2 regions of the Faecalibacter bovis genome follow, and region 1 is predicted to be linked to the other one. Evidence: riboswitches for the same ligand, from Rfam matches in the RefSeq annotation. Region 1 holds a riboswitch; the other holds the start of a gene.

Region 1 (14,675 bases):
GAAGTTCTGTCATTTAATAGATTAAAAAAGCTATTAATAAGTAATCCTTCTTCAGATACAAAATAATTCAATATTTCATTTTCGTCACCGCCTATTACATCAATCCAATCCTTATTTTGTATAGAAGTTATTTCATCGTAAAATGAACTTACAAAACTTTCGTCAATTGTAAGAATTGCACATTTTAATGGATTATCAAAAGAAGCATAATCAACATCAACAGTAAGAATTTGTTTCTTTTCTGGAATTAAAATTTTTCTGGTTCCAAAATCAAAACTTTCATCATTCCATTTAATTTTTTTTTCTCCTTGCAACATCATCGATACTGACGGATTATCAAAATTAAAATCTAGCCCCTTAAACGGTGTATTGGTTTCATATAAGCAAATTTCACCATAGGGTATACTATACACTGTTTTATGTTCGATTTTTTTCATTTGGCAGATACTAAAGTTCAAATTGTAGAATACATCAATAGAATGATAGGATACATCAATTTTTTTAAACGATAAATTCTAATTTTTGAGGTAATGAAATTAATAAAAAAATCAATATGAAAGAATATTCTTATATAATTAATGGTGTTGAAAAGACATCATTGGAAACGGTTGAGGTTTTTAATCCAGCAAATAAAGAACTTATAGGTAAGTATTTTGTTTCAACTATTGAAGATGTAGAGGAAGCGATAGAAAATTCTAAAATTGTTCAAAAATCTTGGTCAAAATTGGCACAAGAAGATCGTGATAACTATTTAATGAAGATTGCAGATGTCTTAATTAATAATAAAACTTATTTAGCTGAATTAATTACAAAGGAACAAGGAAAACCTTTAAATGGGCCAGGATCTAATTTTGAAATGGATGCTTGTATTGGGTGGACTCAAGTTCCTGCTTCGTTGAATTTAGAAGATGAGGTAATTTTTGAAGATGATACGCGTAAAGATATTTTACAAAGAAAACCTATTGGTGTTGTAGCTGCAATTACTCCTTGGAATTGGCCTTTGATGATTGCTATTTGGCAAATTATACCATCTATAAAAATGGGAAATACGGTTGTAGTAAAACCATCAGAATATACAACAATTGCTTCGTTAGAAATGTATCGTTTAATCAACGAAGTTTTACCTGCAGGTGTTATTAATGTTGTAACTGGTGATGGTAAAATTGGTGCACATATCACAGCTCATTCAAGTATTTCAAAAATTATGTTTACAGGTTCCATCGCTACAGGAAAACGAATTATAGAAGCTTCGAAGCATAATATGGCGCGTTTAACTTTAGAATGTGGTGGAAACGATGCTGGAATTGTTTTACCAAAAACAGATTTTAATTCTATTGCCGAAGGTTTATTCTGGGGTAGTTTTTTAAATATGGGACAAACTTGTGCCGCTTTAAAACGCTTATACGTGCATGAAGATGACTTAGATATTTGTGTTGAAGCCTTGAGTAATTTGACTAAGAATTTTAAAATGGGTGATGGGATGAATGAAGATGTTTTATTAGGTCCAATTCAAAACCAAATGCAATTTGATAAAGTAAATGCTTTGATAGAAGCAACTGCTAAAAATCCAAAAGCTAAAATTATTGTTCCAAATCCGGAAGTGTCAAATGATGGATTTTATATTCCAATCACATTTGTAACTGGTGTTGATAATGGTGATGCAATTGTAGATGAGGAGCAATTCGGAACCGTTTTACCAATTATTACCTATAAAACTTTAGAAGAAGCTATAGAAAAAGCCAACAGCTTAGAAATCGGGTTAGGAGCTTCTGTTTGGGGTAATGATCAAAAGTTAATGGAAGAAGTTGCTGATCAGTTAGAAGCAGGAACTGTTTGGATGAATCAACATGGTGCTATACATCCATTTGTACCTTTTGGAGGTGTAAAACAATCTGGATATGGAGTTGAATTCGGAATTGAAGGATTAAAAGCTGTGACAGTTCCAAAAATAATGAGTTATAAAAAATAATTATCTAAAATTAAACCACACAAAAATGAAAAATACATACGATTACATAGTTATTGGAGCAGGTTCTGGAGGTGCAGTTGTTGCTTCTCGATTAGCTGAAAATAAAAATTTAAAAGTTTTAATTCTAGAAGCTGGACCTTCTGATGTAGCTGAAGAAATTCAATCGCCTGCACAATGGCCATTAATTTGGAATACAAAAAGAGATTGGGCATATCATACAGTACCTCAAGAAGCAGCCGGAAATACTACTAAATATTGGCCTCGTGGAAAAACGTTAGGAGGTTCTAGTGCAATTAATGGAATGATTTACATTCGTGGAGCGAAAGAGGATTATGATAACTGGGCGTATAAAGGTTGTTACGGTTGGGATTATGAAAGTGTTTTGCCTTATTTTAAAAAATCTGAAGCTTATGAATTGGGTGAATCTGAAACTCATGGTGCTGACGGTCCAATGGCTGTAACTAAAATTAAAGAACCAAATCCTATTTCTATTGCAGCTATTAATGGTTGTAAAGAGTTAGGTTATCCTACAACTGATGATTTTAATACAAATATTTGGGGAGCTGGTTTAAATGATTTGTCTGTTACAAAAGATGGTGTTAGAGCATCTACTTCTGAAGCGTTTTTAAAACCTTATTTAAATAGTGATAATTTAACGATTATTACAGAAGCAACGGTTCATAGGTTGATTATCGAAGGTAAGAAGTGTGTTGGAGTAGAGTATGAGAAAGAAGGTGAAATAATTCAGACTCGTGCAAATGAGGAAATAGTACTTTCTGCAGGTACTATAGGTTCAGCTCAGCTATTAATGCTTTCGGGAATTGGAGATCAAAGTGAATTAAGTAATGTAGGGATTGAAACCATTCATCATTTACCAGGTGTTGGTAAAAATTTACAAGATCATTTATTATGTAGTGTAATTTTTGAAGCTAAGCAAACGATTGTTCCTCCAAAAGCGAATTTATTAGAAGCACAAATATTTTGGAAAAGTCGTCCAGAAATGAAAGTGCCAGATATGCAACCTTTATTTATGGCTTTACCATATTATGCTCCAGGTTTTGAAGGTCCAGAAAATGCTTTTACGTTTTGTGCAGGGATGATTAGACCGGTTTCTAAAGGATTCATTAAACTGAAATCAAGTAATCCAAAAGAATATCCAATCATTGATCCTAAATATTTATCAGAACAAGCAGATTTAGATGCTTTATACGAAGCTGTTGAATTGTGTCGTAAATTAGGTTACACAGAAGCTTTAAAAGATTGGATGAAAGAAGAAATTTATCCAGGAAAAGATAAATCTAAAGAAGAAGTTTTAGATTATATCAGAAAATCTGCAAGTACATACCATCATATGACAGGAACTTGTAAAATGGGAATCGACAAAGAATCAGTTGTAGATCCGGAATTAAGAGTTTATGGTATTGAAGGACTAAGAGTAGCTGATGCTTCAGTGATGCCAGATGTTCCTTCTGGTAACACTAACGCACCTACCATTATGATTGGCGAAAAAGCCGCTGATATGATTCTGAAAACTTATAATAAAAAGAACAACTAAGAATTAAGATAATTAATTATAAACAATAATCCCATTCAATATTTTGAATGGGATTTTTTTAATATATAGAATATGATAGGATAATTTATAAAACAAATAGTAAATATTTTATATGACTCAATTTAAAATAAATTTATAGAATATAAATTTTGGAATTAAAAATAGACCTATCTAAAAAAAATAGGTCTATTAATTGGTTAATTGAAAAGATTTATTCTATTAAATTGGTTTATTTATTATTGTGGACATGTAACTTCTTCAGTATTTAATTGTCCATTGTCAGATACAGTTATTTCAAAACATTTATTACCTGGTGATTTAATTTTAATTTTATTCAAAACTACTTCTTCTACAATTTCACCCATATTCTTCCATTCTAGTTTTGCATTAGAGTTGATTGTATTACTACTACCACCATCGGTAACAAGTACTTGATTTTTTTCTCCATTATTAGATGGGAAAACATAAGATTCCTCACGGTACATATCATCAGAAATTTTTCTAGAGAACTTAAAAGTTACATTTTCTTCTGTAGTACCTAATTTAATTTCATTTTTATTACTAATGTTATATGAACCTAAAATGAATTGATTTGAGAATTCTCCAGAATTATTAACATCACTTATCATTTTTAATCCCGTCGAATATTCACCTACACCAGTTGCTACACGATAATTAGAATTACTTAGATTAATACCATAGTCATTTTCAAAAATAATTTTTTGATTAGAGTTAGTCTTATCGTAAATACGGACTTCATTTAAACTTACTAGTCGGTTATCTGTTAATCCTGTTACTTTATAATCCATAAATCCTTTAGGTGATAATATTATATCTTCTACTGAATTTCTAAAATTAGATACTGAAGAAGTAAAATCAAAAGGTTCGCCTAGATATCCAAAATTACCATCAATAAAAACACTTTCATTGCCATTATTAAACTCTTGACTGATAAGTTTTGAATTAGTGAATTTTTGATTATTTATATTTGTCGTTTTGATAGTAGAAATAGCCCCATTTACTTCTAATGAAGTATCTGCTACTCTATCCGTTAATTTATGTCCAATTGCAACTTTACCTTCTTGGTAAATATTTTGATTGTTGTCTGACGCTTGTGTATCAGTTCCCTGAATTTTCCAAGGTTCTGTTTGTGGACTAATTAAATCAGAAATATTTTTCCATTCTAAATGTGTTGTATTTGTTTCATCTTGGGTTTTAGATACTAAAACTTGATTTAAAGTACCTGCTTTTCTTGGGAATACGTATGAACTTTTATTTTCAGTATCGTTATTGTCACTAAAAGAAAATTTAATTCCTGTAGAATTTTCTAATGAAATTTTATTTACATTACCATTAACTTTTGATTCTAAAACAAAGCCATTTAACCCAACATCTTCCGAATCACTTTGCATAATAATAGAATTTGAGTGATTGTTACCAGAATTAATAAAAATTTGATTAATTGCAGATTTACCTACAAAACCAGTTGACTTATTTACGTTTATTTTTAAATCAGGATTTGACTTATCGAAGAAAATTTCTTGTTTTAATGTTTGGTTCGTATCCGTACTATTTGCTGACCCAATTACTTCATAGTATCCTTTTCTATTATTTGTTTTAGAATCTATAGATAATATATTTTCTGGATTAGTTATATCAATAGCTTCACCAGAATACATTGATTTTACATCTACAATAATTTCATTCGAAGAACCGTAATCTACAGCTAAACCTTTTACATCAAAACTATTTAACGAACTAGTGTTATTTACAACATTAGATGTACCTTTTACGTGTAAGTTATAATTTGAAACAGGTCCATCCTTATCAAATCCAATTGCAACTTTACCTTCTTGGTAAATATTTTGGTTGTTGTCTGATGCTTGTGTTTCAGTTCCTTGTACTTTCCAAGGCTGTGGACTTGTTAAATCAGAAATATTTTTCCATTCTAGTTCTGTACGTATTAGAGGGTTTCCATCTGCATCTCTAGGTGGATTTGAATTGTCATATCCTTTAGTAGTTAAAACCTGATTTTCAGACCCTATAGATTTTGGGAATATATATGCACCTGATGTTCTGATTCCAGATACTTCATCTGGTTTAGAATATTGAAATACTATTCCTTTAGGGTCAGATAAACTTATTGTATTTTGATTTTCAAAGTCTTGTCTAGAATTTAAAGTAAATACACTTTTTAAATTAGATGCATCAGGATTAGATTGCATCACTATACCGTTATGCAAATATTTATCACTATCAGTTGAAACTGTAAATGATGCGCTATTACCGTTTAATAAATGTATAGACTGTACATTAGAGTGTAAATCTGAATTAGTTTTGTTATCATATCTCTCTTCTCGACCTATTAATTTTAAAGAATTATTATTTGTTGGGTAATAAAGAGTGTTTCTTGTACTTAATCTACCATTTATTAATGAGTTATTAAAAACATTCTCAGAGTTTGTGAAATCTATTATATCTCCACTGTAATAAGATTCGAAATTATAATTAAAATTTCCCAAATAAGGAACACGGCCTTTGTCACCATTAATTTTTACATAATTCTCGTTTTCACTATTAACTTCTGTTTTTGTTGCTCCCTTTACATCTAATTTATATTTAGAAGTTGGGTCATTTTCTTTAAAACCAATAGCTACATTACCTTCTTGGTAAATGTTTTCATAGTTGTTAGATGCTTGTTTATTAGTGTTTTGTATTCTCCAAGGTTCAATATTCATTTTTTGCCAAACAGCTCCGTCAAAAAAGTAATATCCTGGATTATTAATGTTGATAGTTTTATCACTTGCAGCTTCTGTTAAACCTTCAGTAATATAAACTATAGTTCCTTTTTGTAACTCAGTATATAAATTATCTTTTGCTTTTAAATCGTTTCCAGAAAATTGTGGTGTAATTATACCTTCAGGTAATGTAGATTTAAATTCTTCAGATTCTTTAACATGCAACGTTGATTTTGGTAATTCAGTATTTATACCAACTTGTGCATTCAAAGAGGTTGCTCCAAATACAATAGCGATTAAAATGTAATTCTTTTTCATAATGGGATTTCGATTAATTATAGAGCAAAATTATAAAACAATAGATTGTACTTATATTACAAGTGTATAAGTTTTATTAATTCTTACATTAGTTTTTTGTTGGTTAAATTATTTTATATAAGTTAATTAAGCTTTATGAAAAATGAATTTTTTCTAAAATATAATTTTTCCGAAAAAGTAAAAATTAATAACTAATAAAAGATTTATTAATTACGGTTTCGTAGGGAGTGGTATTGATCTATGTAGATATTTTTGATACATCGTATAAAAACAAATAGAGATTTAGCTTAATATTAAGGTAAGTTGATAGTTGTTAATAAATGTTAGTTATTAATTAATCTTTAAAGTTCAATTTGAAAATTCTTATACTAAAACGTAAGGTAGATATGCATAATAGGCTTTAAAATGTTTTGAAATTTTAAATACAAGCATAAAGGCCTAGTTAATATATTTAGATATGATTAATTTAAGTGAAGAAGGGTAGAATATATTATTTTTTGATAGAATAAGTATTGAAAGATTTTACCCAATATAATATATCTTTTATAAACTAATTTGTGAAATAGAAGTATTTAGATTCAATTTATAAAATGACTTTTAATTTTTTTAGTATCAAATTTTAAAATTAGATATAAAAAAATAATTAAGTACTTTAATTATTTAATAGAAAAAAATCAATTCAAATTTGATTAAAAATAAAAATCGGAAAATCTTAAGATTTTCCGATTTTTTAAAATTTATATAAAAATTTATTAGTCAAATTGTACACAATTCCAACCTTGACAAGCTTGAGGTCTTTCCTTTTCTTTTTCTTTTCCAAATAAATTTATAGCTGGATTTGTGTTGCTCGAATTAATTGTATCAGTTGTGTTTCTTGATTCAATTTTCGGGAAAGTAGCGTTGTATTCAGAGTTGTCATCATCGTTTGCACATGAAACAAGTGATAAAGATATTGCAGTTAATACAATTAATTTAGAGTAAAGTCGTTTAATATTCATATGTTTTTTTTTCAAAACTATATATTGTAGGTTATATTTGGAAATAAATATAGTCATATTTTATATATAATGACGGAAAACGTATATAATTGATTGTAAATAATTAAAAATGAAGTTAAATACTTTAATTTTTTTTCTATTTGTTTGTATAAATTCCTTTTCACAAACAGATATTAAAAACGAAAACATAAAAGAGTTACTTAATAATAGAACTGATCTAACAAATGAAGCAATCTTCGAAAGATTAGATAAAGCTATAGCTCTTGCTATTTCTACTAACGATGAAGAAATAATTTCAACTGCTTATTTAGAAAAAGCAACATTCTTATATGGACAAAAAAAATATAAAACTTCATTAGAAAATTATTTAAAAGCTTCTCAATATTTAGATCCAAAGAAAAATAGTTCTAAATATTATACAATTCAATACGGATTAGCATTATCAAATCAACATATAGGAAATTTAGAAGAAGCAAATACGATTCTATTAGAATGTTACAACTACTTTAAAAATAATCAAGAAATTGATGATAATAAAAAGGCTTTAGCCGCTGTATTAGGAAGGTTAACGGTTCTGAATATATTAAATAACAATATATTGAAAGCCGAAACTTATAACGAAGAACATCTAAAAGGTTCAAACGATAAAATTGATTCAGATTATGCTTTAAAAAACAAAGGTATAATACAATTTTATAAAGGAAATTACGATGAATCAATTAAGTTATTAGAGAAGTCTTTAACTACTATTGTAAATAATAAAGATGTTTACTGGGAAATGTATATCCTTTATTATTTAGGTGAAAATTATCAGAAAAAAGGCGAGCAAAATAAAGCAATAAGTTACTACGAACAAGTTAAAGCGCTATATGAAAAGACAGGAATTACAGATATTACTTTGCGAGATAATTTCCTGAAATTAAATAGTTATTATAAAGAACAAGGTGATAAGAGCAAGCAAGTTGAAGTAATTAATACTTTAATAGAATTTGATAGCATAAATTATGTCGTAAATCAAGAAGTTTCACAACATTATTTCAATGACTATATAAAGAACAATTTAACATTACAAAGAGATCAATTAGAGAAAGAAGTTAAATTTCTTAATACACAAAGTATAGTTCTTCTAATTCTTATTGTAATTATCGCAATTGCATCATTTTTAGTTTATTATAAATTAAAGAAGAAGAACGAAATTTTAAATAGAAAAGTAGAAGAGTATCTTGATAAGTTAAGCCAGGATAGTACTGAAGAAGTTGTAGTAGCTAAGGTTGAAACAATTTTAGAATCGGATAAAATTTTATTTCAAGAATTAGAGCAGAAAATCAGGGTTTTCGAGGAAAATCTAGAGTTTATTAATTCAGATGTTTCATTAGATTCTTTAGCAAAGAGTTTAAATACAAACCGTTCTACCTTATCTAAATTTGTAAATACATATAAGAATAAGAATTTTAGAAAATATTTAAATGATCTTCGTATCAACTATATCATCAAAAAGTTAGTGAGTGATAAAAAATACCTAAATCTTACGATGGATGGGCTTGCAGAAGAGTGTGGTTTTAATTCTAGACAGAAATTTTCTGATGCATTTTTAGATACAACTAATATCAGACCGAAAGATTTTATCAAAAATTTGAGTGATAAAATAGATAAATAAATCAGTTCCGAATTGAAATTTTTTATATAAAGTACAGAAACGTCTATTTCTGTACTTTTTTTATTTACATAACAAAAAATATGACTAAAAATTTAAATTTTTATTAATTATATAATGAATTTAATAACAATCATTTAAGTTTTTTAAAAAAGGAAAAAATATATTCTTTTACGTCAAAAATAATACGCTATGACGATACTTGACTACAAGTACTTGCATCAAGTAAAAAACTAATCTACTTTTACCTCAAGGATTACGACATATTCTTGGAGTAATATCGAGGCGCTAATTTACTAATGTTAAATGTTATCATTGGTCTCGATAGGAAATAAGAATAGTTTTAAGTTAGTTAGGTTAGTAAACATGGTAGTTTTTTAGTTGAACTACCATGTTTCTTTTAAAAATCCGAATATGGAATTAAATACAATATTCCATATATAAGTTTAGAAATTTTCTTTTAGTTTAATATTTTATGCATTTTTTTTAAGAAACGTTTATTGATAAGATAAACGTTTTTTTATTTGCATAAAAAAAGCCCTTTAAACGGGCTTTTTTCTTTATGTTTCTTATGGATTAGTCGACCATAATCCGAAATCTTTTACAAAAGCACGCTGCGGAAGTTTTAAATGACTCACAATTAAGTAAGCTAAATCCTCAGGCTGTAAAACACGATCTTCGTTTCCATCCGTAAACTTAGCATTTAAAGTCATTTCAGTAGCGATTGTACTTGGGTTAATCGTTGTAACACGCACACCTTTTTTTCTAAATTCTTGCATCACAGCCTCCGTCATATTAATCACAGCAGCTTTAGAAGCTCCATAAGCACTCAAATTAGCGTTTCCTTTTAATCCAGCTGTAGAAGCAATATTAATGATGTCACTTGATGTTTGTTGCGTTAAATAAGGTAAAACCTCATGCATTACGTAATATGTCCCTAAAACGTTTGTTTTAATAGTATTTTCAAAATCTTCAATTGGTAAATCTAAAATTCCACCAACTCTTAAAATACCTGCATTGTTAATTAAGATGTCTATTGATGCTGCATTTTCAGTTAATTCGTTAACAGAATTTTTCACTTCTTGTAACTCACTAATATCTGCAGTTGAAATTGAAACAGAAATTGTATCATCTATAGTTTTTGCTTCGCTAGCAACTGTTTCTAAATCTGATAATGTTCTACCAACTAATAATAAATTAACTCCTTCTTTAGCCAATGCTAAAGCCATTGCTTTTCCTAAACCTTTTCCAGCTCCTGTAATTAAAGCTGTTTTTCCATTTAATGATTGCATTTCCATTGTAATAAATTTTTACAAAGTTTGTTTATTTCAGCTAATTCATCAAATGTTTTAGAATAAATTATGTTTAAATAATTTAGAATTTTATCTCGCAAATTGAAGATTTATAAGAGTGATATGCAAATGCTTCGAATTAATTATTTTATTTAAAACATTATATGCTATTGTGTTTTAATATTTTGTATATTAATAAAAAATTAATTCTTTTAGCTTTGAGATTAGTAATATTAGTGATGTTTTTATTGTTTTCTTTTAAGGGATATAGTTTTCCGAAATTCGAAAGTGAACAAAGATTTTATGATGAATCGCTAAATAAAGAATTTAGAGCGGCGTCAGATTTATTGGGAGATTTATATATCAATAAAGATTTAGAAACTAAAATTAAAATTGGCTTAAACAAAAGTTCTGATAATGATTATTATTCAAATAAGTTTAATGCTTTATTATTTCATTATTACTTTTTAATTGGTGATACAAGAGCGTGTTATGCAATTTTTGAAAAAGAAATAATGAGAACTGAAATTGAAAGTAAAATTTCTTATGTTTTCCTACTGAGCGAATTTTACGACTACTTCAACAAAGTTTCATATACGGAGTATACGGATCAGATTTTGAAAAGAATTAAGTTTATTGGGAGTGAACTAAAAGGAGATGAAAAATTATATGTTGAATCTACTTTTTTGCTGAAAAAAAGTTTGTCATTCAATAAAAGTAACATCATTGTTAGTCGTGATTTGTTAAATGAATCGATAACAATTTTAGAAGAATTAAGTACAGTTTTACCGAAAGAAGATTATAAAGTCGCTAAAACAATTGCATATAATTATTTAGGAATTACTTATATGGATCATCTTGCAGCTAATAGTAACAATCAGGATGATGAAAATAAATTAGTTCATGCAATTTCATTATTTAAGAAATCCTTGCGTTTTAATGCAACCAAAAGCGCGTATTCTAGTTTTACAGTGTATAATAATTTAGCCTATGCAAACAACGTAAAAGGCGATTACAATCAAGCGTTGATATACACAAAACAAATGGATGAATTGCTTAAAAATGCTGATAAAAAGGTTTATTTATTCGATAAAATGTATTGTAATTACACAGATAGCTATAATTTATTGTTAGATAAAACGAATACTGAAAAATATTATCCACTGTGCATTAAAGGCATCAAAGAAGCGGAAATTCTTAAACAAGATATTCTTAATTTGATTAATGAAAATAAATTAAATATCAGTCCTGAAATTAAGATTTCTAATCCACATAAATATAGAAATATAGCAATAGTGGTTTTTGGATTAATAATTATTATCGGTTTGTTGTATTTGTTTAATAAAAGACAATCAGCAAATTAATTGATGAATTTTAAAAGAATATTTATCTAAAAATTTTATTTGTAACAAAGAATGAGTTAAATTTAATAGGCTAAAAATTTCCATTATGAAAAGAGTATTTTTTGAAAAAGATCCAAAAAAAGATTTTTTATTTATTATTTCTGAACCAAACGACTCTTCGGAAATCTATCGAGTGCGAAATTTTACAGACGAAACAGGTCACGAGTATGTTTACACATTGATTGGCGAAAGAAAGATATTAACTGATGAAATCTTGAACAATAATGTTTCTTCGTTAGCAGAAGGAAAATATATCAATTACAATGGGGAAGGGGAATTATCTTCAGCCAAAGAATGTATCGAAAGTATGCTAGATTTTAGAAATTTAAATAAAGAAAATGACATCTATATTTATGTCAGAAACAAATAAAACATTGTTTTATTACATATAAATTTGCAGAATGAAAAAATTATTACTGTTTGTTTTAGGAATTTCATTCTGTTTTTTTTTGGTCACAATTTCTTTTGAATATTTTTTGAGAGCAATTCCAAATGATTTCAAAACGAAACAGTATCATCTTCGAAAAAATAAAGAAAATATTGAAGTTTTAATTCTAGGAAGTTCACATACTTTTGTTGGTGTAGATCCTAAATATTTTGAAAAACCAGCATTTAATTTGGCTTATTCATCTCAAACTTTAGATTTGGATGAGAAGCTATTTAATCGTTATAAAAATCAATTAACACAGCTGAAAACAGTAATAATTCCTGTGTCATATTTTAGTTATGTATTGGCTTTGGAAGATGGAACTTCTGCTCATAAAATCAAAAATTATAACATCTATTACCAGTTATATTCTCATACTTTTAAAATTGAAAATCAACTTGAAATTGCACATCAAAGTTTTGATAAAAATTTAGCTGATTTAGAATTGTTTAAGAGTAATCCTGATTTTAAAATCACAATAGATTCTACTGGTTATATTAACAAGCGCTATATAAAATCAAATTTAGATTGGCAAGAAAGTGCGATTCATGCGGTTAATAATCATTCCAAAAACATGGATGATAATTTAACCAAATTGCGAATGAATCAAAATCAGAAATCATTAGAAAATATAATTTCTTGGTGCGAGGAAAATCAAATTAAAGTTATTTTAGTTTCATCGCCAACAACTGATGCTTATGTCAAAAAATTGAACGCAAAGCAATTCAATTATTGGCGAATGACTACTCATGCTATTTCAAAAAAATATCAAAATGTAATTTGGCTAAATTTCCTTGAAAATAACGAGTTATTTACCTTGGATGATTTTCAAAATGCAGATCATTTGAATGAAAATGGTGCTGAAAAAATGTCGATTATTCTGAATCAATATTTGTAGGTTTCCATACATCAACAACTTGATTATTTTTATAAATAACAACTTCTTTCAATCCACGATAAAAAGGGCCTTTATCAATTATTACAAAGGTTTCTAAATAACTTATCTTATCTAGAATTTGCTCATTCTGGAAGGTCTGAAAAGTGTTTTTGAAACCTATAAAAACAGTGTTTGAAGGAAGATTTTCTAACTCATTTTCTTCAATTATTTTCACGTCATCTTTTGTTGCGTAAAATTGATCCAATATATAATCAAATGTGACTAGATTTTTACCTTCTAAAAATGGGCTGAATTTCAAAAAATCAATCAACTCTTTTACTTTCCTATAAAAATTACCAACCATTGGCGGTTTTGGAATATTAACTTCAAATAAATTTCCATCAATTAAACGTAAAGGCTGTACAAGTTGTAACTCTTTTTTATGGTTAATTAGATGCTGATAATTAAAATCTCTTCGTCTAAATTCTTCTTCAATTTGTGTTGAAGTTGATTCGTTTTTAATAGGTGTAAATTGATTAATAAAATCAATTAATTCAACGTTAGATAGTTTGTTGAAAACTAAATTTGAAATGTTTGTGTGATTCATACAATAAATTTTTAATGTTTATTGTATTTCGATTAATAGAGGATGTTTTACGTTATTTTTGGAAAGTAATCCCGTATTATTTGACCACCGTGGAGACTACTCTCGGTTGGTATCACAATGCTGTGATTCGAAATACGTGGTAAAAGTATAATTTATATTCTAATTTTCAAAATGCTGATTTTGATGTAGATGTGTAAAAGAATAATTTTTATGTTAGAATGCTTACTTTTACTGAACTAAAACGAATGAAATGAATAATTATATTCAGATAGAAAATCAACTTAAAGAACAATTTTCAGAATTAAAATCGCGTAAAAATTTATTAAGTAATATCCGTTTAGCGGCATTTGTTATGACTTGTGTATTATTTTATTTTTACGTTTCTCATGACAATATTTTATTGCTTTTAGCAACCGGAATTCTATTTATAATCTTTATGATTTTTGTGGTGAAATCCACAAATGTTTCGAACAAAATCGCACACATTTCTCAGTCTTTGTTAATTATTGAAGATATTAAAACTAACGATAGAGTTGATGAATACGTAGCTATAAACGATGAACATTTTGCTAATGTTTATAACAAAGATTTGGATATTTTAGAAGGCCAGTCTTTGTTTAATCGTTTAAATAAAACACAATCTTATATTGGAAATGTACAATTGAAATATTTTTTATCGAACTTAATTTTTGAAAAAGAAGAAATTTTAAATCGGCAGAAAGCTTTAGAAGAATTAAAAAATAAACCCGATTGGATTGTAAAATTCTTAACATTTTCTAGCAAAGCTAATTTAAAATCTTTCGAGATTTTCGGAACTTTAAATCGTCAATTTGAAAA
Region 2 (16,647 bases), 570 kb from region 1:
TCAATTGTTTTTTTCGTAACCATAATAATGTTTATTAAAAAAAGCACTTACAAAATGTAAGCGCTTTTTAAAGTTAATTGAAAATATTTTATTTTACAATTGTCATTTCATCTATTAAACGTTGAGCTCCAGCATATTTTTCAACTACCCATAAAATGTAGCGAGCATCTACCATAATGTTACGGCAAATTTCTGGATCGTAATTTAAGTCAGACATTGTTCCTTCCCAAACACGGTCAAAGTTTAAACCAATTAATTCACCTTTAGCATTTAAAGCTGGCGAACCAGAGTTTCCTCCAGTTGTATGGTTAGTTGCGATAAAGTTAATTGGTAATTTACCTGTCGCATCTTTGTAATCTCCGTAATCCTTAGACTCATATAATTCTATCATGTGTTTTGGTAAATCGAATTCATAATCACCAGGAACGTATTTTTCAATTACACCATCTATATAAGTGATTGGTTCGTAACGAACAGCATCACGAGGATTATATCCATCAACTTTTCCGTAAGTTACACGTAATGTTGAATTTGCATCTGGGAAAATTTTCTTGTCAGAGAAAACTTCCATTTGCCCTTTCATATAAGTACGCATTAATTTAGTAATCTGCGCGTTGTTTGCTAAGTAAGAAGGAGCAACATTTGTTTGGTTTGCATCAACTACTTTTTGTAATTCATTGATTAAAGAATCTTCTTTTAATGCAGCGATAAATGCAGCATCATTAGCAGCGATTTCTTTAATATTTCCTACGAAAGATTTACCGTTAACTTGTTTAGTTCCGTTTACAACAGAATTTCCTATAGCAGCTTTTACAGCAGCAGGATTTGTAGTTGTTGGTAATAATTCAGTCGGAATTGCTTTAAAGTAATTATCAATTAAGTCTGAAGAAATTGCAGCATCTAATTCAGCATTATAATCTTTGTGCATCCCAGCTAATTGGTTTACTGCACGAGATTTAACTTCTTCGTAATTTGGTTTACCAACAGCATTTAATACATTGTTTAAAGCCAATGCCATACGATACGTTTCAGAATTTGAACCGAAAGTTTCCGCATAAACATTATAAGCTAAATTGTATTTTTCGTTTGCTTTTACAACAGTATTTAAATCGTTAATAATTGTTCCATATTCCGATTTTAACTTTTTGTTGTTCTGAATTCTTTTAGTAAACTCGGCTTCATATTGTTTACGTTTTTCAACTGCATTCGAACGGTTTAAACCTAAGTTTTCACCAATCCATTTTTTATGAGCATTAGAAATACGCGCTTGTTTAGAAGCATACGCGATACGTGTTGCATCATCCTCTCTCATCTTTTTATCGATGTGTGATAAAGCAATAGTACGCACATTGATACGAGCAGGATTTAAAGATTCTTTAATTTGCTCGATAGAAGATGCTGGTAAATATTCGTCTGTTGATCCAGGAAAACCATAAACAAATGTAAAATCATTTTGTTTGATTCCACCAATATTTACAGGTAAGTGGTGCTTTGGTTTGTATGGAACATTGTCTGGAGAATAATCCGCTGGATTGTTGTTTTTATCTGCATAAATACGGAACATAGCAAAATCTCCGGTATGGCGTGGCCAAACCCAGTTATCAGTATCGTTACCATATTTACCAATTGCAGATGGAGGAGCACCAACTAAACGAACATCGTTAAATGTTTCAGTCGTAAATTGGTAGTATTCATTTCCTTTATAAAATGCTCTTGTAAAAGTTTTTTGGTATTGAGATGTTTTTGTTTCAGCAGTTAATTTTTCAATATTTGCTTTCACAATAGACTCACGTTGTTCTTCAGTCATCTCAGGTTTTACACCTTTTAAGATTTTCTTTGTAACGTTCTCAATTTTAGTAATAAAAGTTGCGGTTAAACCTTTGTTAGGTAATTCATCTTTTAATTCTTTAGCCCAAAATCCATCAGTTAAATAATCATTTTCTAATGATGAGTGTGATTGAATTTGACCATATCCACAGTGATGATTTGTTAATAATAATCCTTGAGGTGAAATTACTTCAGAAGTACATCCGCCACCAAAGTGTGCTACTGCATTATTAATACTTTTATCACCTGTACTAAAAATATCCTTAGACGAGATTTGTAATCCCATCTCTTTCATTTCTTTCTCATTCAACTCTGTAGGGATCCACATTCCACCACCTTGTTGTGCAAATCCCATATAACTTGCTAACAAAGTGAATAATAATGATCCTCTAACCATCATTTTTTTCATGATTCTTCTTTTTATAATATATAAACTTTCCCAAATATAACAGATTCGGAGTGGATTCCCATATATAATTTGTAAAAATTATGAGCCAGTTCCTAAAGTTGATTTACTAGTTATTATCATAGAAAATATTAAATATTTAAATTAGTTTAGCAATACTTAAATTAACAAACTATTATATAAAGATGCTAAAGAAAATTTTTACTCTATTTATCGGTGCAGCAACTATTACTTCTTGTACCATTGCAGAAGAAGTTGTTGTAACAGAAACAGGAGGAGTTGACTATGTACAAAAAATTGAAATGCCACAAATGGCAGCAATGATGGGTGCAGTTGATATGGATGAGAAAATAGAAATGAATCAGATTTCTAATACTGAATTTACATATTTAGAATTTCTAGAGAAAATGCAAACGATGGGTTCAAAAAAATCAGCTAATAATTTGAAAGATTTTTCAATTTATAAAGATGAATTGGATGCTATTGATTTTGTGAAGTTTAGATTAGATATGCGAGATAATTTTGCTTTAGAAGTTATTAATAGATCTAAATCTGTTGATGAATTTAATTCAAATTCTGTTATCATAGAAAATACTTTTGCTACAATTAGCCAAAAAGAAAAAGCTAGAATTGAAGCAGTAAAATTAGCAGAAGAATCTAAAAAGAAAAAGAAGAAAAAGAAAAAAAATCAGGAGGAAGGTTCACCATTTGACGAATTATTTTCGGATAATCCACTTTCAAATTTTTCGAGCATGAAATATGCTTTTGATGGGAAAACATTTTCTAAAACAATAGATTCGGAAAAATATTTAAAAGATTATCAATCTGAAGAATTTGAAACAGAAGAGGAGAAGCAAATGTTTGCGGGAATGATGAAGCAAATGAAATTTAAATACAAATATACTTTCCCTCGTAAAATTAAATCTGTAAATATTGAAGATGTTATGTTTACATCAGACGGAAAATCATTTATTAAAGAATATAGTTTAGATCAATTAATTGGTGATCCAGCATTAGGAAATTTTAAAGTAGAATTAGAAGATTAAATATAAAACCACCTTTTTAAGGTGTTTTTTTTGTTGATGCTATCTATAAAACGTTTTGTAAATTTGTTGCACAAAATTACTATTTAATGAAGCAAGAAGTGTTCTTCCAGGATTTAGGAATCAATAGAGATTATCAAGAGATTTGGGATCTTCAGGAAGAGTTATTAGCAGAAAATGTAGCCATTAAGCAATATAATAGAAGTCAAGAAAAAGAAGGTTCAACAGCTTTTAAAGCGACAAAAAATCATCTTTTTTTTGTTGAACATCCTCATGTATATACTTTAGGGAAAAGTGGCGATGTAGAAAATATGTTAGCCAACGAAGATAAATTAAACGAAATCCAAGCGACATTTGTAAAAACAAATAGAGGTGGAGATATTACCTATCACGGACCAGGGCAATTGGTTGGTTATCCAATTCTTGATTTAGAGACTTTTAAACCTGATATTCATTTATACATGCGAAATTTGGAAGAAGTTATTATCCGAACGTTAGCAGAATACGGATTAAAAGGTGAGCGTTCTCAAGGTGAAACAGGTGTTTGGCTAGATGTCGGTAAACCATATGCACGTAAAATTTGTGCAATGGGTGTTAAAGCTTCTAGATGGGTTACTATGCATGGTTTTGCTTTAAATGTAAATTCGGATTTACGTTATTTTGAATATATAATTCCTTGTGGGATAAAAGACAAAGCTGTGGCTTCTCTTGATCGTGAACTTAATCGAGAAATTGACATGGAAGAAATTAAAGGATTCGTTCAAAAACACTTTGAAGAAGTATTTGAAGTGAATTTAAAGATAAGTTAAAAAGATTTTTATTTTAAGTTAGATTTAACATATATTTAGAAACTACTTGATTATTCAGGTAGTTTTTTTTAATTAAATCTATTACAAACATATGAGTCAATCACAAAAAACTAATTGGGCACAATTTATACCTTTAGTTACGGTCTTTTTCTTCTGGGGATTTGTTGCTGCGAGTAATGACATCTTAATTCCAGTATTTAAAAAAGCGTTTGATTTAACACAAGGACAAAGTCAATTCGTATCATTAGCATTCTATATTGCCTACACCGTAGGTTCAGTTATTTACATGTTAATTTCTCTAGCCACAGGAAAAGATTTAATCAATAGATTCGGTTATAAAAATAGCTTAGTTTTTGGATTATTAGTTTCAGCTTTAGGTACTTTACTATTTATACCAGCAGCTAATACTGGATCTTACGAATTAATGTTAGCCGGTTTATTTACAGTTGCGTTAGGGTTTTCGGTTCAACAAACTGTTGCAAATCCGTTAGCAATCGCATTAGGAAATGTAAAAACTGGTTCTCAACGTCTAACACTTGCTGGAGGAATTAATAATTTAGGAACTACCATTGGTCCATTAATTGTTGCTTATGCAATTTTCGGTGGTGCTGATGCGAAAGATTCTGATCTTAGCATCGAAGCTGTTAAAATTCCATACATCTGTTTAGGTATCGCATTTACATTGGTTGCAGTTTTCTTAAAATTCTCGAAATTACCAAATCATATTGAGGAAGAAGTTGAAGAAGATGATTTATATTTTGGATTAGACAAAGAAGATAAACCTGCTGTGGCTAAAAAAGTTGATCGATCATCAGCTTTAAAATATCCTCAGTTGGTTTTAGGGATGATTGCTATTTTCTTATACGTTGGTGTAGAAGTTTCTACAGTAAGTAATTTCCCAGCTTATATGGAAAACGAATTAGGATTTTCTATTTCTCAAGTTACACCATATGTTTCCTTATATTGGGCAAGTATGATGATTGGTCGCTGGGGTGGTGCTGCAGAGGCTTTTGGTTTAGATAAAGCTAAAACAATGTTTTTGAAAGTTGTTGCTCCATATTTAGCTTTTGGAATTTTCTTATTAGTGAATTACATCGCCGGACACGATTTAAAACCTTTCTATTTTTACGCATTAATTATTTTGATTTTAATCATCGCTGATATTGCTACAGAAGGAAATCCTGCGCGTATGTTATTAATATTCTCTATCATAGGTATTATAGCTTTACTAATCGGAATGAATACTTCAGGATTAGTTTCTGTATATGCAATTACATCTGTCGGATTATTTTGTAGTACGTTATGGCCTTGTATTTTTGCGTTAGCAACTAATGGATTAGGTAAAAATACATCTCAAGGTTCGTCTTTTTTAATTATGATGATTTTTGGTGGAGGTATAATCAGTTCTCTTCAAGGAATGTTAGCAGATTTTACGTCAATCCATTTTAGTTATATCCTATGTGTTTTATGTTTTGTTTATTTAGCATTTTATGCTGTTGCGACTAAATCAATATTCAAAAAACAAGGATTATAAATCTATTATAGTTTTCAAAATTTAAGGAGTGTTCCATCGGAGCACTCCTTTTTTTATTTGATAATGTTTTTATTACTAGAAATCACGTTATAAATAGAAACTTATTCATTTATAAATATTTATTCAAGATTAATTAAAATAAATCAATTTATTAATATGATAATTTTTATTAATCTTTTTTAAGAAATGTTAAATAAAAAACTTTAACAGTAATGATTATAATAATATTCTATATTTGGACCACAATATTCTAACCAAATATTGTATATCAACCAACCTAAAAATAGCCATATATTTATGCATTTACTTTCGATAAGGATTTAGATTACTTCTTATAAATCCGATACTACCATCCAATAGAATTTTCTATTTATATACACTTCTTAATTAAGAAGTAAACCAACTTGTTTTTTATAATTATAAAAAACACACTAAATCACACTTAAAATTTAATGAAAAAGACATTCTTATTTCTAAGTGCATGTGCTATTTATACATGTACAAATGTGTCTGCCCAAGTTGGGATTGGCACTAATCTACCTCAAACAACATTAGTCATTGCAGGAAAACCAAACGTCGCTAACGTCGCTGATGGTGTTATTGCTCCAAAAATTTCTAAATAGAATTTGGCTAATAAAGCAAGTGGTGTTTATACCATCGATCATATTGGTGCAATAGTTTATGTCGATACGATTACAAATGTAAATTCTGGGACAAGTCTTTCGCAAGTTTCAAACATCAAAACGCTTGGATATTATTATTTTGATGGTCAACGCTGGCAACCAATTGCGAAATGATGCTTGGGTTAATAATGAAACGAATTCTAGGGTAGAATTAGCTACTACATCTAAAGGTGAAACTCGTACAGCGAACAATAATTTTTTTATTCAAGATGTTGGCAATGTAGGGATTGGGACGCAAACACCAACTGCAAAATTACACGTGAATGGAAATCTTAAAGTTGAAACGATGGATACCTATAATGCGGATGTAGCTAAACCAGTTTATTGGAATCCGGAGACTAAATCATTATCTACAACGTTGGTACAACGACCATTTTATAATTTTAAATATAAGCTGAGAGCAAGTAAAAATGAAGATTGGATTAATAATTTTAATACATTAATTGATGCAACTAAATATACTTTAATTATAACTTCTGCGGTATTGCGTCAATCAAATATTAATGGAGAAACATTTAATAATTCGGATGCAAATGCATATATCAATCTTTTCAATACCAACGCTGGTTCTGAAAATGTTAAAGATTACAAACAAGTGTTACCGAATATTGTTCCTTTTGTAGAAGGAAATACATGGAGAGTACGAGCTGACTTTGTGAATACTGCACCATACCGAGCAAATTCTGCAGTAGATTCTTATTTCTTATGGGAAATTGATGTGCTTGTTATCAATAACAATTCGATAAATACATTAGATTCACAATTACATAAACTTGATTCTAATAGTGGTTCTGCTACTCAAAATCCTATACCACCTTCAGTAACAACACCATAAATATTTTGATTAATATAGAAGTTAAACATAACATCTAATATATGATTCAATCATTTTTACTTAATTCTTAAAAAAATAACCTCATTTATAAAATGAGGTTATTTTTTTAAAAGATAGCTTTTGCAACTTTTTGAGTGTTAATTGAATTACTCATTGTATAAAAATGTAATCCAGGAACTCCGAAATCTATTAATTCTTTGCATTGATTAATACACCATTCCATTCCAATTTCCTTAATTGTTTCTTTCTCTTTTGCTTTCAAAACTTCGATGGCTAAATCTTCTGGTAAATCAATGTAGAAATTCTGAGGAATTTTAGTTAATTGATTAAAGGTTGTTAATGGTTTAATGCCCGGAATTATCGGAACATTAATATCCATTTCACGACATTTATTTACGAAATCAAAATATTTCTGATTATCAAAAAACATTTGAGTTACGATGTAATCAGCACCTAATTCCACTTTCTTTTTTAGGTAATACATATCCATTGCCAAATTTGGAGATTCAAAATGCTTTTCTGGATAACCTGCAACTCCAATACAAAAATCCATAGGGTGAGATTCTTGAATTTCGTCATCTAAATAACTTCCTTTGTTTAATGATGTTATTTGTTCAATTAATTCAGATGCGTACGCATTTCCACCAACCTCAGGTACAAATGTTTTTTCTGTTTTAATAGGATCTCCGCGTAAAACCAATACATTGTCAATGCCTAAAAAATTCAAATCTATCAAAGCATCTTCAGTATCTTCTTTCGTAAATCCGCCACAAATTAAATGTGGAATTGCGTCAATCTTATAATGATTTTGAATCGCTGCACAAATCGCTACTGTTCCAGGTCGTTTTCTTACTTGGTAACGCTTCAATAATCCGTTATCTTTTTGCTTGTAAATGAACTCTTGTCGATGATAGGTTACATCGATAAAAGCTGGATTTAGTTCCACTAAAGGATCTAAAGTTTTAAACGTACAATTCACATCTTGTCCTTTTAATGGAGGTAAAATCTCCACCGAAAACAAAGGTTTTCCGTTTGCACGTTCTAAATGTTCAGTAACTTTCATTTTATATTGTTTAACGAAATTCGAAAATCGTTTTTCGTGTTTTTTTCTAAGTTCTAAGTGATTTGTCTTTCTGAACTCGTTTCAGAATCGCATCTAAATTTTTATCATTTTAATGAGAAGCTGAACTAAATTTAGCCTGTCGAATTAATGAATTGTCATTCTGAATTTTTCAGAATCAAATCAATTAAGCTAAATTCGGACTTATCCAGCGTTCCGCTTCTTCAATCGTAATTCCTTTGCGTTGTGCAAAATCTTCAACTTGATCCATTTTTATTTTTCCAACACCAAAATATTTCGCTTTCGGATTTCCGAAATAATAACCAGAAACTGAAGAAACGGGATACATCGCTAATGAACTCGTTAAATTGATTCCAGCATTATTTTCTACATCCAAAATCTTGAAAATCGTTTGTTTTTCTAAATGATCAGGACAAGCGGGATAACCTGGCGCAGGTCGAATTCCTTTGTATTTTTCAGCGATTAATTCGGAATTTTCTAAATTTTCATCTGCCGCATAGCCCCAATATTTTGTTCGAACTTCTTTATGTAGAAATTCTGCATAAGCTTCTGCTAAACGGTCAGCAATCGCTTTCACTAATATCGAATTATAATCATCTAAATTATCTTGAAATGATTTCGCAAAATCTTCAATTTCAGTTCCAGCTGTTACTGCAAATGCACCGATATAATCGTCTATTTCTAAATCTTTCGGTGCAATAAAATCAGCAATCGATAGGTTAGGAGCTTCTTTTGATTTTTTCGATTGTTGGCGTAAGGTGTAGAATTCATCGATTTTATTTCCGTTTTCATCTAACAATTCAATCGTATCATCATTGATTGTATTGGCTTTAAATAAACCAAATACTCCTTTTGGTTGTGCTAATTTTTCCGTTTCAATGCGATTTAACATTGCTAAAGCATCTACGTATAATTCTTTTGCATTTGTTCCAACCACATCGTCATCTAAAATCGCTGGGAATTTTCCGTGTAAATCCCAAGTTTGGAAAAATGGTGTCCAATCGATGAAATCTTTTAATTCAGTAACAGTTGCTGTGTGCGTAAATACGCCTAATTGATTGGGTTTGAAAGGCGCATTTTCATTAAAATCAAGTTTTAATTTATTGACTCTCGCTTCATCAATCGTCAAATAATCTTTTGCAACTGCACGATTCAAGAACCCTTCACGAATTTTATCATAATCTTTTTGAGTATCTTCTAATAATTCAGTCTGTTGTTGCCCAATTAATTTCTGACAAACCGTTACTGATCGAGATGCATCTAACACATGAATCGCCTTGTCGTATTCAGGAGCAACTTTTACAGCAGTATGTGCTTTAGAAGTTGTAGCTCCACCTATCATTAACGGAATCTCTAAGTTTAGACGTTTCATTTCCTTGGCAACATGAACCATTTCATCTAACGAAGGTGTAATCAAACCAGAAAGTCCAATGACATCTACTTTTTGTTTTTGTGCTTCTTCTAAAATTTTCTCAGGCGGAACCATCACACCTAAGTCAATAATTTCAAAACCATTGCAGCTTAAAACAACAGAAACGATGTTTTTCCCAATATCGTGAACATCACCTTTTACAGTGGCCATTAAAATTTTAGCAGGTTCTTTATCGCTTTTATTTCTTAATTTTTCTTCTTCTAAATAAGGTGTAAGATACGCTACGGCTTTTTTCATTACACGTGCCGATTTTACAACTTGCGGTAAAAACATTTTTCCACTACCGAATAAATCTCCAACGACATTCATTCCATCCATCAGTGGACCTTCAATCACGCGAAGTGGAGAACCGATTTGTTCCAGCGCTTCAGCAGTATCTTCATCAATAAATTCTGTAATTCCTTTAACTAAAGCAATTTCAATACGTTTTTCTAATGGTAATTCGCGCCAAGAATCATCTTTTTTCTTTTCCTTCGTAATGCCTTTTAGTCCTTCCGCAAACTCAATCAAGCGTTCAGTAGCATCTTCACGACGATCCAATAAAACATCTTCCACGTGTTCTAATAATTTAGGATCGATATCATCGTAAATCTCAATCATTTCTGGATTCACAATGCCCATATCCATTCCGTGTTGAATTGCATGATATAAGAAAGCGGAATGCATTGCTTCGCGAACTGTATTGTTTCCACGGAACGAGAACGAAACATTAGAAACGCCACCTGAAACCAATGCGTGTGGAAGATTTTCTTTGATCCATTTTGTAGCTTCAAAGAAATCAATCGCGTTGCGACGATGTTCATCCATTCCAGTTGCAACAGGGAAAATATTTACATCGAAAATGATGTCTTTTGGATTGAATTTTACTTCATTTACTAAAATATCATACGAACGTTTTACTATTTCGATACGTCTGTCGTATTTATCTGCTTGACCTTTTTCATCAAAAGCCATAATGACGGCAGCTGCACCAAAACGTTTGATTTTTTTTGCGTGTTCGATGAATAAAGCTTCTCCTTCTTTTAAGGAAATTGAATTGACTATCGCTTTTCCTTGAACGTTTTTTAAACCGGCTTCAATGATTTCCCATTTGGATGAATCAATCATAATTGGGACACGAGAAATGTCCGGTTCCGAAGCGATTAAACGTAAATATTTTGTCATTGCACCTACACCGTCGATCATTCCTTCATCCATATTGATGTCGATGATTTGTGCCCCACCATCAACTTGATCACGGGCAACTTGCAGTGCTTCTTCGTATTTTTCTTCTTTAATTAAACGCAAGAATTTTTTCGAACCTGTCACATTAGTACGTTCACCAACATTTACAAAGTTTGAATTTTCGCGTACAATTAAAGGTTCTAATCCAGCTAATTGAATTTTTACTTCTGACATTGTCCAGCTATTTTTCTTGGTTCATATTCTTTAGCGATCTCCGCCATCATACGGATATGATCTGGAGTAGTTCCACAACAACCACCGATGATATTAACTAATTTTTTCTCTAAAAATGGTTTAATATGTTCGCGCATCATTTCTGCTGTTTCATCGTATCCACCAAACGCATTTGGTAATCCAGCATTAGGATAAGCACTCACATAAAATGGCGCTTTATCTGCTAATACTTCTAAGTATGGAATTAAATCTGTTGCACCTAACGCACAGTTTAAACCAACTGATAATAAATCGATATGTTCTAATGAAATCAAAAATGCTTCAGTTGTTTGACCAGAAAGTGTTCGTCCCGATTTATCGGTAATGGTGCCAGAAGCCATTAAAGGAATATCCATTCCAATTTCTTCTAAAGCATCCTGAATCCCATAAAATGCGGCTTTTGCATTTAAAGTATCAAAAATAGTTTCCACTAAAAGAGCATCGACACCAGCTTCAATCATGGTTATTGCTTGACGGTAATACACATGGGCTAATGTGTCAAAATCAATATCACGGAAACTTGGGTCATTAACTTGTGGAGAAATTGAAGCAGTTTTATTAGTTGGACCTAAAGAACCTAACACAAAACGAGGTTTTTCTGGTGTAGAATATTCAGCACAAGCTTCTTTCGCTAAGCGAACCGCCTCATGATTTAACTCGTCCACTAAATCGACCATATCATAATCTTGCATCGAAATGATGTTGGCATTGAAAGTATTGGTTTCAATTAAATCTGCACCAGCTGCTAAATATTCACGGTGAATATTCTTGATAATTTCAGGTTGAGTCAGGACCAATAAATCATTGTTTCCTTTTAAAGAAGTATGGAAATCTTTGAATCTATCACCTCTATAATCTTCTTCTTGTAAATTGTGCTTTTGGATCATTGTTCCCATCGCACCGTCAAGAATTAAGATTCGTTCTTTTAGTATATCGTTTAAAGTCATTTAAAAAATTTTAAACCATATAGCGAAAGTAGAAGAATTTCCATTTCCTTATTTTTCTCTAAATAGAGTAGGATGTAGCACCCAACAAAATTTGGGTTGCTAAGATATCATAGGGCCTATTCCCTCCATCTTTCGTTATAAGGTTAATGCAAATTTATAATTATAATTTTAATTTTAGAAAATTTTTCTAAGTAAGTGTATTAATTTAAGTATTGTATTCTGTTTTGAATTGAAATAACATAATAAGATTGAAATTTATACTATTATTGTGATGTTTATTTTCATTTTATTTTAAATTATTAGAAATCTTTTCATATTTATAAATAATCTATGGATTTAGTAGAATAATAAAGTAGAAATTGTTTTTTAGAATACAGATTAAATTGTTGATAATTTTCAGATAACCAAGTTTTATAAAAAATATTATTCTAAAAAATGTATTATTATGTTGTTGTAATAGAAAATTATTAATTTTTAACATTTTATAAATTAGGTTTTTAGAAATTAATTTCTCTAAATTTGCTTAAAATTAGTTCATTAATATTTCAATTTATCAAGAAAAGTGGAGGGACATGGCCCTGAGAAACTTTAGCAACCTGATTTATTTAATCAAGGTGCTAATTCCATCCTTAGTTAAAGGAAAGATGAGAGAAATCTTTATCAAATCATTACGATTAGGTCATAATATATATATCGTAATTTGATTGATATTTTATCAATTTTCAACTACTTCTTCTGTGATATTTTGTTTGTATTATTTAATAAAAAACAAAATAAATATGAATCAATCAAGGCTCGAATTACTATTTTATTACAGTGATTTTTCGAAATTAAATTCTAAAAAAATCGAAAATAAATCTTCAACTTTTAATCCATTTCCGTTAAAATCATGAAAAAATTAAATATAGGCCTTTTTGGGTTTGGAGTAGTTGGGGAAGGTATTTATAAGGTTTTAGAGGATAAACCGAAGTTAAATGCATCAATCAAAAAAATTGTTATCAAGGATAAAGACAAGTTTAGAAATGCTCCAAATGAACTTTTTTCTACAAATCCTGATGATATTTTAGATGATGATGAAATAAATGTGGTGGTTGAATTAATTTCGGATTCTGATGCAGCTTATTCAATCATAAAAAAAGCGTTTATTAAACATAAACATGTCGTAAGTGCAAATAAAAAATTGATAGCAGAACATCATCTTGAATTAATAAAATTGCAAAAAGAAAATGATGTTTCTTTCTTGTATGAAGCTTCAGTTTGTGGTTCGGTTCCGATCATTAGAAATCTTGAAGAATATTTTGATAATGATTTATTGAATTATGTTTTTGGAATCGTAAATGGAACAACAAACTATATATTAACTAAAATGGCAAATGCAAATGAATCCTATCAAGATGCATTAAAATCTGCACAAAAAAATGGATTTGCAGAAGCCGATCCGACAGCAGATGTTGAGGGTTTTGATGCGGCTCATAAACTATCAATCATTACATTACATGCTTTTGGTACGAAGATTGAGATAGCTGATGTGATTAGAAAAGGAATTACTTCATTGAAAACTAAGGATTTTGAGTATGCAAGAGAAAAAGGTTATACAATAAAATTGATTGCAAATTCTAAAATCATTAATAAAAATGGAGATTTAAATTCGACTGTTTTGCCAACATTTGTCAAGCTAGATAAAACGATAGCTTTAGTAAATAATGAGTATAATGGCGTTTTAATCGGAAGTTCTTTGTCGGATGAGCAGTTTTTATATGGTAATGGCGCTGGTAGATTTCCTACTGCTTCGGCAGTTTTAAGTGATATTTCGGCTTTGCAATATGACTATGAATATTCGATTAGGAAAAAATCTGATAAAATTTTAAAAATAAATGAATCAGGTAAGTTAAAAGTTTACTTGGGTTATAAAACGGAAGTTTCTGGAATCCAGAATTTTTTTGAAGATATTGAAGAACGATACCAAAGTAATTCTTACAATCATATTATAGGAACAATTTCTATTCATCAACTAAAGAATGTGAATTTGTTGAATGATAAAAGATTATCTTTAATCGTATTCGAGTAATTTTTGTGGTTAATTAAAAGAGTAACATTTGTGTTACTCTTTTTTTATTTGTTGAAATAATTGATTAAAATTTTTCTTTTTTATCAATCCAGAAAACTTTCCTATAACTTCTAAGTTTTCATCTAAAATTATCCATAATGGAAATGCAATATCTTGATATGCAATAAATTCTGTAACAAAAGAATGAGTTTTGGTTTGAATATTAGGTTGATATTTTTGACCTAAAAATTCTATTTCGTTCAAAGATTCTCCATTCAATTTTATAAAATAGAAATTGGAATTCAGTTCAGATTTAATACTTTCATTTTTTTCAATTTCTTTCTCTTGAATTTTACAAATCCTACACCAATCTGTATTGAAATACAGGAAAATAGGTTTTGGATTTTGTTTAAATTGTTGATTAAAATCTTTTAAGTCAATCTGAGCATGAACAGGATTTAAACCAAAACATAAAATTGCAAATAGCCAATTTTTCATATTATCTAATCGTATATCTAACACCTAAAAATCCTCGTATTCCTTGTAAAGGAGAGTAATTGTAACCAGTGTCAAACGTATAACCATTTGAGTTATTAATCGGATCGTCAACTTCATAATCAAATGGATCAAAAGGTCGCATTAAAGGATTGTCTGGTACAAAATTGAAAATATTTTTCAAACCTCCATAGATTTCAAATTTACTGAAAGATTTAGTTAATTGAACGTTACTTAGCATGTACGTTTTAGAAAATTCAGGTCTGTAATCATTTTCTAAAATTGGTAATCTCATTTTTCCATACCAAGTTCTTGTCAAGTCGATGTTCCATTTTTTAGGAAAAGCATAGGAAATTGTATAATTCCCAGACCATTTTGGTGCATGTAATTGTTGAATAGTTACTTCTAAATTTTCTTCATTTTTTTCTTTTCGAAATACATCAATGTAAGAAACTCCAAGATTAATTTTTAAAGGAAAATTGAAAACAATATCCGCATTGACAGAAATTCATTGTGAAATGGCATGACCATCTAAATTATCATAAATAATTTGATCTTGATTTGTTTCAAAATCGCCAATAATTTTGTTTGTGAAATAGGAATAGAATGCAGTTGCATCTAAATTTACGTTACCGAAATTGAATGTATTATTGTATACATAATTTATGTTTCCGTTGTATGATTTTTCAGGATTTAAATCATTTTTAATAATAACATCTCGTGATCCAGTTAAAGCTGCATGATCTTCTGTAAATAGATTTACAACACGAAATCCGGTTCCAAAACTTGCACGAATTGTATGAGTTTTATTCGGTGATAATTTATACGCAACACGAGGCGAGTGAATTCCTTTGTGATGTTTATCGTAATCAAATCGATAACCTAATAATAATTTATGAGTAGGATTAAATGTAATTTCATCTTGTATAAAAACTCCAGGTAAAGGAGATTCCATAGGTGAATTAGATAATCCATCGTTACTTAACGTTCCAGGTGTATTATCGTCATAAAGTGTGTATCTATACGTAGCTCCAGTTAATAAACTATGTTTACCAATTAGTTTATCCCAATAGATTTGTCCAAATGCAACATGTTGTTTAGCTTGGTAAGAATCTGTTCCGTAAAATGAATCTTGTTGATGATAGTTGTAAGAAAATTGAGTGTAAATATTTTCTGTTGTTGGTAGTTGATACATACCAAGAATTTCAGCACGATTAGTAAATATACTTTCGCCATAAACTTCGTCACTTCCGCGATGTATATTTTTATCATATTGCATTTCACCACCCCAACGATCTTCATAAACATATCGTGCAGCTAAATTTGCAATCTTGTTGTCTGTGCGTTTAAAATTCCATTTATTAAAAATTGAAATTCTATCTTGAAGTGTTACATCTGTGAAGTTGTCGTTATTCTTGACTTGTTTATTACCAAAATTAAAATAATTAAGACCTATTAAACTACTTGCATTATCATTGACTTTAAATTTATAGGCTAAATCGATATTATTTTCTAACCAAGTTGTAGAATATATATCGGCATGAAATGTATTTGCTTTGCTAGCATCTTTTGTGATGATATTGATTAAACCACCCATTGCTTCAGTTCCATATAGCGATGAAGCAGGTCCTTTTACAACTTCAATTCTGTCAATTAAACTATTAGGAATACCATTCAATCCATAAACAGTGGATAATGCTGAAACTATTGGCATACCATCAATCAAAATCATAGTATAAGGTCCTTCCATACCATTGATATGAATATCTCCAGTTGCACAAACATTACAATTAATTTGTGGTTGAATACCATTAATCATTCCGATGGATTCAAATAATGATGGATTGGGATTGGTTTTAAAATATTTGGATGTATAAACTTCAACCGGTACAGATGAATCTTTTCTAGAAACGGGTTTCATCGTTCCTGTTAAAACTACTTCTTTTAGAGATTCATTTTGTTCATTCTCAATTTGAACTGAATCATTAGTTATTTCTTGTGCATGTGTTATACAAGTTGCTAAAAGTAATAAGGAAATGAATTTTTTGTTCATAATAAGATTGATGTATTT

What was found. A riboswitch is a leader RNA that binds a small molecule or an ion and turns the genes downstream of it on or off. The one in region 1 is predicted to bind S-adenosylmethionine.
Region 2: another riboswitch for S-adenosylmethionine. It lies ahead of J9309_RS11500 (homoserine dehydrogenase); the one in region 1 lies ahead of J9309_RS08690 (hypothetical protein).

What each region holds. Positions count from the first base shown of each region.
Region 1 is NZ_CP072842.1:1,796,211-1,810,885, forward strand. It holds gene J9309_RS08640 (helix-turn-helix domain-containing protein) at 1-437, opposite strand, end outside; gene J9309_RS08645 (aldehyde dehydrogenase family protein) at 554-1,969, shown strand; gene J9309_RS08650 (GMC family oxidoreductase) at 1,995-3,524, shown strand; gene J9309_RS08655 (hypothetical protein) at 3,761-6,580, opposite strand; gene J9309_RS08660 (hypothetical protein) at 7,333-7,578, opposite strand; gene J9309_RS08665 (tetratricopeptide repeat protein) at 7,688-9,235, shown strand; gene J9309_RS08670 (3-ketoacyl-ACP reductase) at 9,802-10,530, opposite strand; gene J9309_RS08675 (hypothetical protein) at 10,743-11,888, shown strand; gene J9309_RS08680 (hypothetical protein) at 11,974-12,297, shown strand; gene J9309_RS08685 (hypothetical protein) at 12,329-13,252, shown strand; gene J9309_RS08690 (hypothetical protein) at 13,230-13,838, opposite strand; SAM-I-IV-variant riboswitch at 13,884-13,979, opposite strand; gene J9309_RS08695 (MutS-related protein) at 14,089-14,675, shown strand, end outside.
Region 2 is NZ_CP072842.1:2,369,340-2,385,986, forward strand. It holds gene J9309_RS11445 (AI-2E family transporter) at 1-23, opposite strand, end outside; gene J9309_RS11450 (S46 family peptidase) at 89-2,236, opposite strand; gene J9309_RS11455 (hypothetical protein) at 2,419-3,279, shown strand; gene lipB (lipoyl(octanoyl) transferase LipB) at 3,366-4,085, shown strand; gene J9309_RS11465 (MFS transporter) at 4,177-5,619, shown strand; gene J9309_RS11470 (hypothetical protein) at 6,072-6,242, shown strand; gene J9309_RS11475 (hypothetical protein) at 6,246-6,416, shown strand; gene J9309_RS11480 (hypothetical protein) at 6,367-7,137, shown strand; gene metF (methylenetetrahydrofolate reductase [NAD(P)H]) at 7,244-8,200, opposite strand; gene metH (methionine synthase) at 8,385-11,048, opposite strand; gene J9309_RS11495 (homocysteine S-methyltransferase family protein) at 11,036-12,034, opposite strand; SAM riboswitch class I at 12,080-12,178, opposite strand; SAM riboswitch class I at 12,582-12,685, shown strand; gene J9309_RS11500 (homoserine dehydrogenase) at 12,924-14,102, shown strand; gene J9309_RS11505 (thioredoxin family protein) at 14,136-14,579, opposite strand; partial or broken gene J9309_RS11510 (TonB-dependent receptor plug domain-containing protein) at 14,581-16,629, opposite strand.